2 regions of the Mesorhizobium sp. M1A.F.Ca.IN.022.06.1.1 genome follow, and region 1 is predicted to be linked to the other one. Evidence: riboswitches for the same ligand, from Rfam matches in the RefSeq annotation. Region 1 holds a riboswitch; the other holds the start of a gene.
The links. Region 1 has a riboswitch for S-adenosylmethionine ahead of EJ078_RS11330 (O-succinylhomoserine sulfhydrylase). Riboswitches for the same ligand answer to the same signal wherever they lie in the genome.
Positions count from the first base shown of each region.

Region 2: it holds a riboswitch for S-adenosylmethionine, as region 1 does, so the genes downstream of both, EJ078_RS18110 (homoserine O-acetyltransferase) here and EJ078_RS11330 (O-succinylhomoserine sulfhydrylase) in region 1, are expected to answer to the same signal.

Region 1 covers NZ_CP034455.1:2,383,534-2,390,782, forward strand. Annotated here, with positions in the region: gene araD1 (AraD1 family protein) at 1-987, shown strand, start outside; gene EJ078_RS11320 (ABC transporter substrate-binding protein) at 1,035-1,802, opposite strand; gene EJ078_RS11325 (2'-deoxycytidine 5'-triphosphate deaminase) at 1,885-2,979, opposite strand; SAM riboswitch at 3,115-3,192, shown strand; gene EJ078_RS11330 (O-succinylhomoserine sulfhydrylase) at 3,249-4,439, shown strand; partial or broken gene EJ078_RS11335 (ceramide glucosyltransferase) at 4,481-5,625, opposite strand; gene apaG (Co2+/Mg2+ efflux protein ApaG) at 5,844-6,236, shown strand; gene EJ078_RS11345 (Hsp33 family molecular chaperone) at 6,289-7,249, opposite strand, start outside.
Region 2 covers NZ_CP034455.1:3,772,561-3,779,809, forward strand. Annotated here, with positions in the region: gene EJ078_RS18085 (DUF1194 domain-containing protein) at 1-747, shown strand, start outside; gene EJ078_RS18090 (glycosyltransferase family A protein) at 791-1,726, opposite strand; gene EJ078_RS18095 (glycosyltransferase) at 1,928-2,917, opposite strand; gene EJ078_RS18100 (Stf0 family sulfotransferase) at 3,032-3,850, opposite strand; gene metW (methionine biosynthesis protein MetW) at 3,799-4,413, opposite strand; gene EJ078_RS18110 (homoserine O-acetyltransferase) at 4,502-5,671, opposite strand; SAM riboswitch at 5,761-5,838, opposite strand; gene hisC (histidinol-phosphate transaminase) at 5,975-7,078, shown strand; gene EJ078_RS18120 (prephenate/arogenate dehydrogenase family protein) at 7,085-7,249, shown strand, end outside.

The DNA.
Region 1 (7,249 bases):
CTGATTTCCCAGAGCCTCGATGACGCCGAGACGATCCGCGTCGTTGCCCGCAGCGGCGGCAAGACCCGGATCATCAACGGCGCGCGCAGCGTCTATTCGCTGGCGATGGAGGCAGCCCGCACCGGCACCGGGCTCGAGGCGCTGATCGAGCGCAAGGGCTATGGCGAGACGGTCGACCTCGACGCCGTCTACAAGAAGGGACGCCTGGTGTCGCCGATCAACCATCCCGACCCCGCGCATCTCCACCTTACCGGCACCGGGCTTACACATCTCGGCTCCGCCGCGACACGCGATTCCATGCACAAGAAGCTCAGCGACGGCGAGGAGCAGCTCACCGATTCCATGAAGATGTTCCGCATGGGGCTGGAGGGCGGCAAGCCGGCCAAGGGCGAGATCGGCGTGCAGCCGGAATGGTTCTACAAGGGCAACGGCACCATGGCGGTGGCGCCCGGTGCCGCGCTGATGTCGCCGGCCTTCGCGCAAGACGCCGGCGAGGAGCCGGAGATCGCCGGCATCTATGTCATCGGCGACGACGGCGCGCCGTTCCGCGTCGGCTTCACGCTGTCCAACGAGTTTTCCGACCATGTGACCGAGCGCGTGAACTACCTGTTCCTCGCCCATTCCAAGCTGCGCAACGCCTCGTTCGGACCGGAAATCCTGATCGGCGAGCTGCCCGCCGACATAAGGGGCTCTTCACGAATCTGGCGCGACGGCAAAGTGCTTTGGGAAAAGCCGTTCCTGTCCGGCGAGGCGAACATGTCGCACACCATCGCCAATCTCGAGCATCACCATTTCAAATATTCGGCCTTCCGCCAGCCGGGCGACGTGCATGTGCACATGTTCGGCACCGCCACACTCTCGTTCGCAGACGGCGTCAGGACCGAGGAAGGCGACACGTTCGAGATCGAGGCCAAGGATTTCGGCCTGCCGCTGCGCAACCCGCTCGAGATCGAGAAGCCAGTGAAGGTGGCGGTGAAGGCGCTGTGAGGTTAGCGTGATCTCCCCCACGAGGGGGGAGATTGGCAGCTTCAACCTCAATAAATATCGAAATCGAAATACTTCGATTGGATCTTCTTGTAGGTGCCGTCGGCAACAATGGCGTCGATGGCCGCGTTGAGGCGGTCGCGCAGGGCGGTGTCCTCCAGGCGCACGGCGATGCCGGCCTCGGTCTCGGTGCCCTTGACGTCGCCCACCAGCTTGCAGCAGCCGTCGCTCGCCTTCTTCATCCAGTCGACCAGCACGAACTTGTCCGAGATGACGGCGTCGAGCCGGCCGTTGAGCAGATCGGTGACCGCCTCTTCCTGGGTCGGGTAGAGCTTCGCCTCGGCGCCGGCCTTGGCGTAGACGTCCTGGGCGTAGTTGGCCTGGGTGGTCGAGGCCTGGGCACCGACCGTCTTGCCGGCAAGCGAGGCCGGCTCGGTCGAGGCGATATCGGCGTCCTTCAGGGCGACCAGCGCAAGCGGCGTGGTGTAGTATTTGTGGGTGAAGGCGACCTGCTTCTTGCGTTCCTCGGTGATGCTCATCGAGGCGATGATGGCGTCGAATTTCTTGGCCTGCAGGGCCGGAATGATGCCATCCCAATCCTGGGTGACGATCTCGCATTCGACCTTCATCTGCGCGCAGAGCGCATTGGCGATGTCGATGTCGAAGCCTTCCACCTTGCCGTCCGGCGTGATGGTGTTGAAGGGCGGATAGGCGCCCTCGGTGCCGATCTTGATCTTTTCGGCCGCGTCTACCGAACCGACGCCGAGCGCCAGCATGGCGGCGGCCGCAGCCGACAGGATCCATCTGGATATCTGCATTTTCATCCCCTTGGGTTCAGTTGCTACATGCTCAGACGCAGCCAAGCACGGCGCGCGAGGCCGGGCAAGCACAGCCTGGCGATCAGCGCGCGGCGCGAAAATGCTTGGAGAGCTTCAGCCCCTGCGCCTGATAGTTGGAACCCAGCTCGCTGCCATAGAGCGCCTGCGGCCGCTTCAGCATATGCTCGTAGACGAGGCGGCCTACGATCTGGCCGTGGTCGAGGATGAACGGCACCTCGTGGCTGCGCACTTCAAGCACCGCGCGGCTGCCGCTGCCGCCGGCGGCGGAATGGCCGAAGCCCGGGTCGAAAAAGCCGGCATAGTGGACGCGGAACTCGCCGACCAGCGGATCGAAAGGCGTCATCTCGGCGGCATAGAGCGGCGGCACGTGCACGGCTTCGCGAGAGACCAGGATGTAGAACTCGTCCGGGTCGAGCACGAGCTCGCCGGCCCCGCTCTTGTAGAGCGGTTCCCAGAAGTCGACCACATCCTGAGCGGCGCGCTTGTCGACGTCGACGAGGCCGGTGTGGTGCTTGCCGCGATAGCCGACCAGGCCGTCCTTGTCGCCGTCGAGATCGATAGAGAGCGCAATGCCGCCGCCGGAGATGTTGGGCGGCTCGGTCGCAACCAGCATCTCGGCGTGATGGAGGTCACGCAACTCATTCTCCGACAGCACGGCATTGCCGGTGCGGAAGCGGATCTGCGACAGGCGCGAGCCGGCGCGCACGACGATCGGGAAGGTGCGCGGGCTGACCTCGAGATAGAGCGGGCCATGATAGCCGGCGGCGATCTTGTCGAACTCATGGCCGCGGTCGGTCATGACACGCGTGAAAATGTCGAGCCGTCCGGTCGAGCTCTTCGGGTTGGCCGAAGCCGAGACTTCCGCCGGCAGCGCCAGGCTTTCCTGCAGCGGCACGATGTAGACGCAGCCCGTCTCCAGCACCGCGCCCTCGGCGAGGTTGATCTCATGCAGCTTCAGCCGGTCCAGCTTGTCGGCCACCAGATGATCGGGACCGGGCAGAAAGGAAGCGCGCACGCGAAAGGCCTTGTCGCCCAGTCTCAGATCGAGGCTAGCCGGCTGGATCTGGTTGGTGCCGAGCGCGCGCGGCGACTTCAGCGCGCCCGACTGGAAGAGCGCCGCGATGTCCTGATCCGGAAGAATGCCTGTCTGCCGCAATGTCTGGCTCCGGGCGAAGTCATTGTCGTCGCAGTTTCCTGTCGCAAAACCGCGGGACACTTTTGCGGAAGCTGCCTGGTACAAACCTCTTAATCAAGCCGGCAATTGACGCAAGCGCGGTGCGGGTCTAAAGGGTCGTTATCCCGTGGTGATTTGGCCGGTCGGCTTGCAGCCACGTTAAACAAGTCGCTAAAGGACCGTCGGGCCGCAAGGCCGTATGGACCGGTTGCGACGTCGCGGCCGGTTTTTTTGTGTTTGGAAGCAGGGCGATGACCAAGACGCGTAACTGGAAACCTCAGACGGCACTCGTGCATGGCGGGACGCTGCGTTCCGGCTTCGGCGAGACCGCCGAGGCGATGTATCTCACCCAGGGCTATGTCTACGAGACGGCCCAGGCAGCGGAAGCCCGCTTCAAGGGGGAGGAACCCGGCTTCATCTATTCGCGCTACGCCAACCCGACCGTCGATATGTTCGAGAAGCGCATGTGCGCGCTGGAAGGCGCCGAAGACGCACGCGCCACCGCTTCCGGCATGGCCGCCGTGTCCGCCGCCCTGCTGTGCAGCGTCAAGGCCGGCGATCACATCGTTGCGGCGCGGGCGCTGTTCGGCTCCTGCCGCTGGGTGGTCGAGACGCTGGCGCCGCGCTATGGCATCGAGGCGACGCTGATCGACGGCACCGACATTGCCAATTGGGAAAAAGCGGTCAGGCCGAACACCAAGCTGTTCTTCCTGGAAAGCCCGACCAACCCGACGCTGGAAGTGGTCGATATCGCCGCTGTCGCCGCTTTAGCCAATTCGATCGGCGCACGCGTGATCGTCGACAACGTCTTTGCCACGCCGCTGCAGCAGAAGCCGCTGCAGCTCGGCGCCCATATCGTGGTCTACTCGGCGACCAAGCATATCGACGGACAAGGCCGCTGCCTCGGCGGCGTCATCCTGTCGGACAAGAAGTGGATCGACGAGAACCTGCACGACTATTTCCGGCACACCGGCCCGAGCCTGTCGCCATTCAACGCATGGACGCTGCTGAAGGGCCTCGAGACGCTCCCGCTGCGCGTGCGCCAGCAGACCGAAAGCGCCGGCAAGATCGCGGACTTCCTGGCTGGCCGGCCGGAGATCGCCCGCGTCATCTATCCGGGCCGGGCCGACCATCCCCAGGCGGATATCGTCAGGAAGCAGATGTCGGGCGGCTCGACGCTGATCTGCCTCGACGTCAAGGGCGGCAAGCAGGCGGCCTTCGCCTTCCAGAACGCGCTCGACATCGTGCTGATCTCGAACAACCTCGGCGACGCAAAGAGCCTGATCACGCATCCGGCGACGACGACGCACAAAAACCTCACTGACGAGGCCCGCGCCGAGCTCGGCATCGGACCAGGCACGCTCAGGCTCTCCGTCGGGCTGGAGGATACCGACGACCTGCTCGCCGACATCGAACAGGCGCTGAAGGCGGCGAAGGAATGAACCGTCACGGCGGCAAAGAAGACGCTTGAGCCGCAGCCGGCTCAAGCAATCTCTTCGAGTTCAGTCATCCCGCTGTTGCGGATGGTCATTGCGTTGCCACGCCATTCGACGGCCACGCCAAGCCAGCCGCGCGCCCAGATGGCGGGAAGCATCGCGTCGCGCACGATCATCGCGGTGACGCTGCGCGGCGACAGATACCAGCCCTTGGACCAGGCGAGCATGCATTCGGGCACATAGGCGATCGCCAGCACGCAGAGCGCGGTCGTGGGCAGGCTGACACCGGCGCTTGCCGCCGCAATCAGCGCCATAAGCAGCGGCGCGACCACACCGGTCAGGATTTCGGGCGCGAAGAACAATGGGAAGGTGACGCGGCGCAGCCGCGCCCAGCGCGCCTGGCGCGACCAGATTTCGGCGAGCGTGCGCTGGCCGAGCGGTTGCTCGAAGGGCGAGGCCACGAGATTGACCCGAAGGCCTAGGCTGTTGACCAGCTTGGTCGCCGCCGCGTCCTCGGCGATCTCGGCGGCCAAAGCCTGGATGCCGCCATTTGCATCCAGCATCGGCTTGCTCCACAGCATGCTCTTGCCCTGGGCGAAGCCAAGGCCGAGCGCTTCGCCGGCATATTGCCAGCGCGCCTGCAGCGTGTTGAGGAAGGCGCATTCGACCTCGGCCCAGAAACCGTTCGGACGCGAGCCGATCGGCGTCGAGCAGACGAGGCCGGTGTCCGGCCCCAGGGCGCCATCAGATGCTGGACATAGTCCTTGGGCATCAGCACGTTGGAATCGGCGAGGATCACTCAGTCGTGCCGCGCCGCCTGCCAGCCCTTGATGCAGTTGTTGAGCTTGGGATTGGCGCTGATCCTGTCATCGCCGACGAGGAGCCGCGCCGGAACATTCGGAAAGCGCGCGATGGCGGCGTTGATCAGCTTGACCACGGGATCTTCGGCGTGCGCGACGCAGAAGATCAGTTCGTAGCGCGGCCAATCGAGCGAGAAGGCGCGGTCGAGCGTCTCCTGCGTGAACGGCTCCACGCCGCGCGACGGCACGACGATCGAGACGGGGGGCTGCTTGCTGGAAGGCGGATGAATGACCCGCCTGGGCTTCAGCCGCGACGATGCGAACAGGATGCTGGCAAGGTTGGAAAAAAGAAGGGCCAAGGAAACAAAGGCGGCTGCGAGGGTCAGTTCCATCGAGATCTGGTCACTCCGGAAAGGCCGCCCGCGGCCATTTCATCACTCGACAAAGCGCCCGAGTCGCCCGCACGGTTTGTGCACACCAACATTGTCATGTGTCACTTAAATGACATTGTTTGTCGGCACTTGCGGTGGAAAAGCCGGCAGGCTGGCGACGCTGCGGAGGTAGAACCGCGAAGCGCGCTAAAATGTTCCCTGCGGCACCGGAGTGGCTCATGTATCGCGCCGTGACGCGCAACATCGAAGTGCAGGTCAGGCCGTTCTATCTGGAGGACCGTTCCGATCCGTCCGAGAACCGCTATGTATGGGGCTACCAGGTGACGATCGACAACCGGTCGGACGAGTTCGTGCAGCTTCTGTCGCGCTACTGGCACATCACCGACGGGCGTGGCCGAGTCGAAGAGGTGCGCGGCGAGGGCGTGGTCGGCGACCAGCCGGAGCTCAACCCCGGCGACAGCTATCAGTACACGTCGGGATGCCCGCTCTCGACGCCATCCGGCATCATGGTCGGCCACTACACGATGCGCAACGGTCGCGGCGAAACGTTCGATGTCGCCATTCCGGCTTTCTCGCTCGATATGCCGGGAACGAAAAGGACGGTGAATTAAAGAACTCGAGTTCCCCGCCTCCGCAAAGCGGGGGCGAGGAACCGGAGCTTTCTCACTCCGCCGCAAACTCCGCCGGATCGAAGTCGTACTGCGTCGAGCAGAACTCGCAAGCGACATGGATGCCGCCGTCCTCGGTCGAGTCCTTGATCTCCTCGGCCGAAAAGCCTTCGAGAATGCCTCGGATTTTGTCGCGCGAGCAGGAGCACTGATCGGCGACCGGCACACCGCGGAAGACGCGCACGCCGTGCTCGTGGAACAGCCGGTAGAGCAGCCGCTCGGCGCCCACCGTCGGATCGATGAGCTCGGTCGGCTCGATGGTGCCGAGCAGCGCCAAGAGTTCCCGCCAGGAATTGTCGGCCGGTTCGTGCGTCACGTCTCGTGGATCGCCATCCCCGCCCGAAATGTCGGGCACGCGCATGCGTTCGGGCGCCTGCGGCAGGAACTGCGCCAGGATACCGCCGGCGCGCCATTGCTCGCGGGCCCCGCCCGGGCCCGGGGTCACCAGCTTCGCAACCGACATCCTCAGATCGGTCGGGATCTGCTCCGACTGGCGGAAATAGGTGCGCGCGGCTTCTTCCAGCGATGTGCCGTCGAGTTGGACGATGCCCTGATAGCGCTGCGTGTGCGCGCCTTGATCGATGGTCAGGGCCAGGACGCCGGTGCCGAGCAGCTTCTCCTGCGAGATCTCGCCCGAGGCAATCAGTGCCTGCAGCCGGTCGGCGTCGAAGCGCGCATAGGCGCGCAACGAATGCGGCGTGGTGAAGTCTGCCACCAGCATGTCGACCGGTCCGTCGGTGCGGGTCTGCAGGATGAACTTGCCCTCGAATTTCAGCGACGTGCCGAGCAGCACGGTGAGCACGCAGGCCTCCGCCAGCAGGCGCGCGACCGGCTCGGGATAATCGTGACGGCTGAGAATGGCGTCGAGCATCGGCCCGAGCTGCACGGTGCGGCCGCGCACATCCAGGGGCGCTACTTCGTAAGGCACGACATGGTCGTCGCCGGCGAAGCCGAAT
Region 2 (7,249 bases), 1.4 Mb from region 1:
CCAATGCCTGCCATCGGAGGCACTGCCGTCGATGTGGAACTCGTGCTGGCCGTCGACATCTCGCAATCGATGGACGAAGAAGAGTTCGCCCTGCAGCGCGCCGGCTATGTCGAGGCGCTGCGCCATCCCGACTTCATCAGCGCCGCGCGCTCGGGCCCGAGGGGCCGCATCGCGCTCGCCTATTTCGAATGGGCGGGCGTCGTGCGCGACGACGGCGTGATCGGCTGGCAAGTGATCGACGGCGCGGAGAGCGCCAACGCCTTCGCCGACACCATCGCGGGTCGTCCGTTCCGGAGCTTTCGCGGCACGTCGATTTCAGGCGCTCTCGGATTCGGCGCCGGACTTCTGGAGAAAAACAGCTACTCGGCGCCGCGCCGGGTCATCGACATATCGGGGGACGGGCCCAACAATGCCGGGCTGCCCGTCGCGATGATCCGTGATGCGGCTTTGGCCAAAGGCATCGTGGTCAACGGCCTGCCGATCCTGATCAGTCCGTCGCCGAGCGTCATTCGTCTCGACCGCTACTATGCCGATTGCGTCACCGGCGGCCCCGGTTCGTTCGTGTTGCCGATCTATGCGGTGTCGGAATTCTCGACGGCTATCCGCCGCAAGCTGATCCAGGAGGTGAGCGGGATCGGCGACGCCGGAAGCATCCGCGTCGACGCGGAGGCGCCGACCGACTGCCTGCTTGGCGAACGGCTGCGGCAGCGGTTTTCCGATCCGTATTTTCCGGAGCTGGATCGGTGAGGTCCCAATTTGCACTGTTTCGGCCAGAGCGCCGCGCTGTGCCTCAGGCCGCTCTGGCGCCGTATTTGGCGCGGAACTCGTCATAGCAATCGCGGCGCCAGCGCCGGCCGACGACATAGCCGCGCAGCAGTTCGGTCGGCGAGTAGCCGAGCGCCTTTGACGACCGATTGGCGAGATAGCCCGAAAAGGCCTGTGGCAGCCTCCCCTTCAATATGTCGGCGATGATCTGCCGCGCGATCATATAGGGCGGCACGTCGGGATAGCGGTCGGCAATATAAGGATGTTTGCCGATCAGGTTGGCGTAGGCCTCGACATAGCCGTCGCGCCGGCCGGAGATCGAATTTTCCGAATTGTATTTCTTCCAGTCGATATCATCCGACAGCAAGGCGCCGCTGCGGTTGGCAAAACGCAGCAGCAATTCGCGGTCCTGCATGCGCGTGATATCGCTGTCAAAGCCGCCGATCGCAAGCAGCGATTCGTGCCGGGCGGTGATCGCCGAGCCAGCGATGAAGATCGTCTGCGAGACCAGGGCGCGCTGCAGCCTGCTCTTGTCGAGCAAGGCCTGACGATTGATGCATTTGGTGCTGCGGCCGCCCTTGACCGAGATGAAGGAACTGATCAGCACTTCGAGCGAGGGGTTCCTGTCGAAGTGCGACAGCGTCCGGTCGAGGCGGTCCGGCAGATAGACATCGTCCGAATCAAGAAAGGCCACGATCGGCGCCCGCGCGCGCTCGATGCCCGCGTTGCGCGCGGCATTGGCGCCGCGCCATTTCGCGCCGACATAGATCAGTCTGGGATCGCGAATCTCGGCCAGCGCCAAGGCCGTTCCGTCGGTCGAACCGTCGTCGACAACAATGTGCTCGAAGCGGGTAAGTGTCTGGGCAAGAACACTTTCCACCGCGCGCACGACCTGGCTTCGCCGGTTGTGCGTCGGCGTGATCACGGTGATCAGCGGAGCTGGGTCGGAGGCAGTCGGCATCTAACTTTCGTTATGGGCAGATAAACGATGACCGTAAGATACTCGCACAACCTGCCTCCATGTCCGCCCCCGGATGGATTCGGCAAACGCTACAGAAAAGAGCCGCCTATGTCACCTGAGGTGTCGCATCGGGGTCAAGTTCAGAGCGTGTTTCCTCAAAGTTATGCGGTTTGAAAGCAACACTTCGCGGCGGTTTATCCTTCAACTATGCCCGACATAGTCAGGCACGGTTTCGATTTCGTCGCTTACGAGACCGGCAGCGAGGCTGAAATGACCAAGAAATGCCAGGGTATAAAAAGCCAGGCCTACCACCAGTGAAAACGGGATCTGCCAAAGAGGCATACCCGTTTGCGGCGCGTGGCTGAGCACGCGTCGCGTCGTGCGCCACGACATGGTCCACCAGCGACTGAACGACTTGACGATCCGCTGGCTGCGACTGGGGGCATGAAGCGCGACGAACTTGCGGTCGGCGTCCCTGCCGGTCACCAACGCGCGCCAATAGAAGAACCGCCAGCCGCGCGGAGAGTAGTGGTAGACGCGCGCATCAACGTTGACGATCTTGTGGCCCTCGCGCCGAAGCTGGTGCATCAGCAGCGTGCAGGACACCTTGAAGCCGTTATGTGCCGGGAAAGGGTGGCTGACGATCCAATGGCGCCGGAAGGCGACATTGTTGGCATTGATCGCCCGCTTCGAGGCGAATCTTTCATCTCCACGGGCCATCGGGAAGAACCAGATCAAGGCGAAGGTTCTCGAGAAGAAGTCGTCGTAGGACAGATAGGTATGGCCGTTCACGCAGACGGTTTGCGGCTGTTGAAACGGCTGCAGCAGATTTGAAAGCCAACGTGGCTGAGGGACCGTGTCCGAATCCAGGAAAACGACGATGTCTCCTTCGGTCAAAAGCACGCCGTTGTTCTTGAGTTCGTAATACCGACCGTCGGGGCAAGATGTGATCGTCAGGTCGGCAACCTGCATCAATTCAGGCGCTTCAGCTTCAATGCTCGCTTGCAGCAAGCTGCCGTCCGAATCGGGCCCGCCATGCGACACGACAACTTTTGGCCTTGCAAAACCCGTAGCGGAAACAGCCGCGATTTCGCGCGCCAGTGACTTCAGCCCCAGGCCGATCTCGTTCCAGTCGATGGATTTGGCGTTCTCCATCTCCATGACGATCGAATAGATCGGGTGTTCAGCCATAGATAATCACCACCAGTTTTGCCGGTACAGTCGCTATAGCCCTGCGGGTATGCCGTCAAACGATTCTCGGTGCCATTCTATTTGCAAGTTTGCGCTTCAATCGCATGATTCTTTCTAGATCTTCAGGAACCCGCGCTTTTTTCTGTGCGGGAAGCTCGACGGGTCGGCAAATTCAGACAGGAAACGTTTTCTCCATTCGTCATTGGTCCCGTCGCGCTGGATTTCGAGACCTGATCCGAGATTCGTTCCCCAGACAGGCTCGACCCCGGCCAACTGGGCAATTTTCTCGAGGCTTCCTCTCGGGTTTTGCTGGACCTGCTCGTAAGTTAGCGCAAGAAAGGACAGCCCGTTTTTCGCGAACCACCCGTCCCAGGCCAGATTTTCCATCAGAATCTTTTCGAGCGATTCGGCGATAGCCTCGCCGTCATAGCGTGGGGACGCGCGATTGACCTCGCTAGAGCGGAATCTGCGGGTTTGGCGCGCACGCGCCCATGAGATCGCCTGACCCAGCAAATCGCTGCGCGTCAGGCGCACATAGTGAAGGTTGGGAAGACTGGCGGGGAGGTTCACCTTCTTGGCAACTTGAGCGAATTGACTCGCAAAAAGCTTGATCGCGTAGATTCCGGAAGAGGACCGTCCTTCCGTCAGCGCCCTCAGAAGCTGCCCTCTGGCATCGCGCGGATAGCCTGGCTGTTCGAGCAGCCGGCGCCCGCCAAACCACTCCAGTGGATTGCCCAGCCCGGCGGAAGCCATCAGTCCTGCAAGATGATTGCTGCCGGTACGCGGCGAAGTGCACACAAGAATCCCTGTGCTTATCTCCGACAGAATTTCCGACGGGATTTGAACCCCGGCCGGCCGGCGTCGAAAGAGATCGAGCGAGATCATCGTTTCAGCAAGAACACCGCCTGCTGGCCGAAGAAGTTCCAGAACCACCAGGGCATCGACAGGCCGATCTTCTGGCCGTTGGCGTCGAGCGCGGTCGCCTTCTCGACCGTCGCGCCGAGCTCTTCGCACAGATTGACGAAGTCGCGAATGGTGCAGAAGTGGATGTTCGGCGTGTCGTACCAGGAATAGGGCAGGTCCTTGGTGACCGGCATCCTGCCCTTGATCAGCAGCGAGAAGCGCACGCGCCAATGGCCGAAATTGGGGAAGGAGACGATCGCGCGGTTGCCGATCCGAAGCAGCTCGTCGAGCACAAGTTTCGGGTTGCGGGTCGCCTGCAGCGTTTGCGACAGGACGACGAAATCAAAACCTTTGTCGGGGTAGAATTCGAGGTCCTTGTCGGCATCGCCCTGGACGACGGAAAGGCCGCGCGCCACGCATTCGTTGACGCCGCGCTGCGACAGCTCCAGGCCGCGGCCATCGACCTGCTTGGTCGCCTGCAGAACCTCCAGAAGCACGCCGTCGCCCGAGCCGACATCGAGCACGCGCGAATGCGGCGGGATGAGATCGGTGACGACTTCGAGGTCGACACGCTGGGCGCGATTGACGCTCATGGGCACACCTCCGGCCTTTGAGCATTTCCAGCCAGTCGGAATCTCGGCGCCTCAGAAATGCGGCCAGGACACAGAGATCGCGCGCCACTCATAGGCTGAGCCCCCTTGCGCGCGCCGCCGAGCCTATGAAGCCGTTGATGGCCGCGAACAATTCCGGTTCGTCGAGCAGGAAAGCGTCGTGGCCGCGGTCGGTCTCGATCTCGACGAAGGAGACGGACGCGCCGGCGGCGTTCAATGCATGCACGATCGAGCGGCTTTCCTCGGTCGGAAACAGCCAGTCGCTTGTGAACGACACGAGACAGAAGCGTGTCTTAGTGCCCGCGAAGGCATCGGCCAGCCGTCCGCCGTGGTCGGCGGCGAGGTCGAAATAGTCCATAGCGCGGGTGAGATAGAGGTAGGAGTTGGCGTCGAAGCGGTCGACGAAGGTCATGCCTTGATGGCGCAGATAGCTTTCGATCTGGAAATCGGCGTCGAAGCCGAAGGTCAGCGCCTCGCGATCCTGCAGGTTGCGGCCGAACTTGCGGTGCAGCGCTGCTTCCGAGAGGTAAGTGATGTGCGCGGCCATGCGCGCCACGGCGAGGCCCTTTTCCGGCCGCCTGCCGAAATCGAGATATTTGCCGCCGTGCCAGTCCGGATCGGCCATGACGGCCTGCCGCCCGACCTCGTGGAAGGCGATGTTCTGCGAGGAATGGCGGGCGCCGGTGGCGATTGGCAACGCGGAGAAGACGCGTTCCGGGTAGCTTGCGGCCCATTGCAGCACCTGCATGCCGCCCATCGAGCCGCCGAGCACGCAGAACAGCTTCTCGATGCCGAAATGATCGACCAGCATCAGCTGCGCCCGCACCATGTCGCGGATGGTGATGATCGGCAGGTCGAGCCCATAGGGCCTGCCTGTCGCCGGATCGGTCGAGGCCGGGCCGGTGGAGCCGAGGCAGCCGCCGATGACGTTGGCGCAAATGACAAAAAAGCGGCTGGTGTCGATGATCCTGCCGGGGCCGATCAGCACCTCCCACCAGCCCGGCTTGCCGGTCACCGGGTTGGTGCTGGCGACATGCTGGTCGCCGGTCAGCGCGTGGCAGACGAGGATGGCGTTGGAGCGGGCGTCGTTGAGGGCGCCGTAGGTCTGGTAAGCGACCTGGAACGGCGACAGCACGGTGCCCGCATCGAGTTTTAGCGGCTTGTCGGGACCGAACTGCAACACCGGGCTCGACGGTTGGTCGGCCTCGTGGTTGGTCCTTGGAGCGCGCTGAGCGGCCATTGCATTCCCCATCCAGTCGCATCGATCTCGCGATACGGCGTCCGGCCGGCAACGGACAACAAAAACCGGCCTGCCTTCGCAAAGCCGGTTACAGGTTGCAAACGGCCCTTTAGCGAATTGTTTAACGTGGCTGCAAGCCGACCGGCCAAATCACCACGGGAGATCCGGCTGTTCTTCTAGGGCCAGCGCCGCGCTTCGTCAACGGTCTGCCTACGCGCGAGCGCGCCGGCCCCTCGACATTCGGGGCCACCGCCTGTATTTCCGCTGCGGCCTCGAACCAGGGCCTCTCGACGGATTTGTGACATGAAGCAGGATCAGCCACGTCCGACGCCCCGCGCGGGCATCATGGACATCGAGGCCTATGTGCCGGGAAAAAGTACCGCGCCGGCCGGCGTGACGAAGGTCTACAAGCTGTCGTCCAATGAGAATCCGCTCGGGCCCTCGCCGAAGGCGATCGAGGCCGCCCGGGAGGTGGCTGCCAAATTGGACGTTTATCCCGACGGCTCCGCCCGCCGGCTGCGCGAGGCGATCGCCGATGTGCACGGCCTCAATCCGGCAAACATCGTCTGCTCCAATGGCTCCGACGAGATCCTGGGGCTGCTGGCGCAGACCTATCTCGCGCCGGGAGACGAGGCCGTGTTCACCGAACACGCCTTCATGGTTTACAAGATCTATATCCAAGCCGCCGGCGCCAAGCCGGTGGCGGTCAAGGAGACGGACGAGAGCGCCGACATCGACGCAATCCTCGCCGCGGTGACGCCGGCGACGCGGATCGTGTTCCTCGCCAACCCCAACAATCCGACCGGCACTTATGTGCCGTTCCAGGAGGTGCGCCGGCTGCATGCCGGACTGCCCAAGAGCGTGCTCCTAGTGCTCGACGCGGCCTATGCCGAATATGTGCGGCGCAACGACTATGAAGCCGGCATCGAGCTGGCCGGGAGCTCCGAGAACGTGGTCATGACCCGCACCTTCTCCAAGCTCGGCCTCGGCGGCGCACGCATCGGCTGGATGTACGGACCGGCGCATATCGTCGATGCCATCAACCGGGTGCGCGGGCCCTTCAACGTCAATGCAACCGCGATCGAGGCCGGCATCGCGGCCATCCGCGACCGCGCCCATGTCGAGCGCAGCGTGGCGCATAACGAGAAGTGGCTTGCCTGGGTCAGCGAGGAGCTGACCGGGCTCGGGCTGCGCGTGACGCCCAGCGTCGGCAATTTCCTGCTGATCCACTTCCCCGACAACAAAAAGCATTCGGCAGCGGCCGCGGACGACTATCTCAGCGCGCGCGGCTACATCCTGCGGCGCGTCACCGGCTACGGCTTTCCCAACGCGCTGCGCATGAGCATCGGCATCGAGGAGGCCAATCGCGGCGTCGTCGAGGCGCTCAAGACATTTCTGAAAAGCTGAAGCACCATGACAGCACCGATGTTCGGAAGAATAGCGCTGGTCGGCATCGGCCTGATCGGTTCGTCGCTGGCCCGCGTCATCCGCCGGGAAGGCCTGGCGCGCCACATCGCTGTCGCGACGCGCAGCCAATCGACGCTCAAGCGCGCCGAGGAACTGGGTCTCGGCGATTCC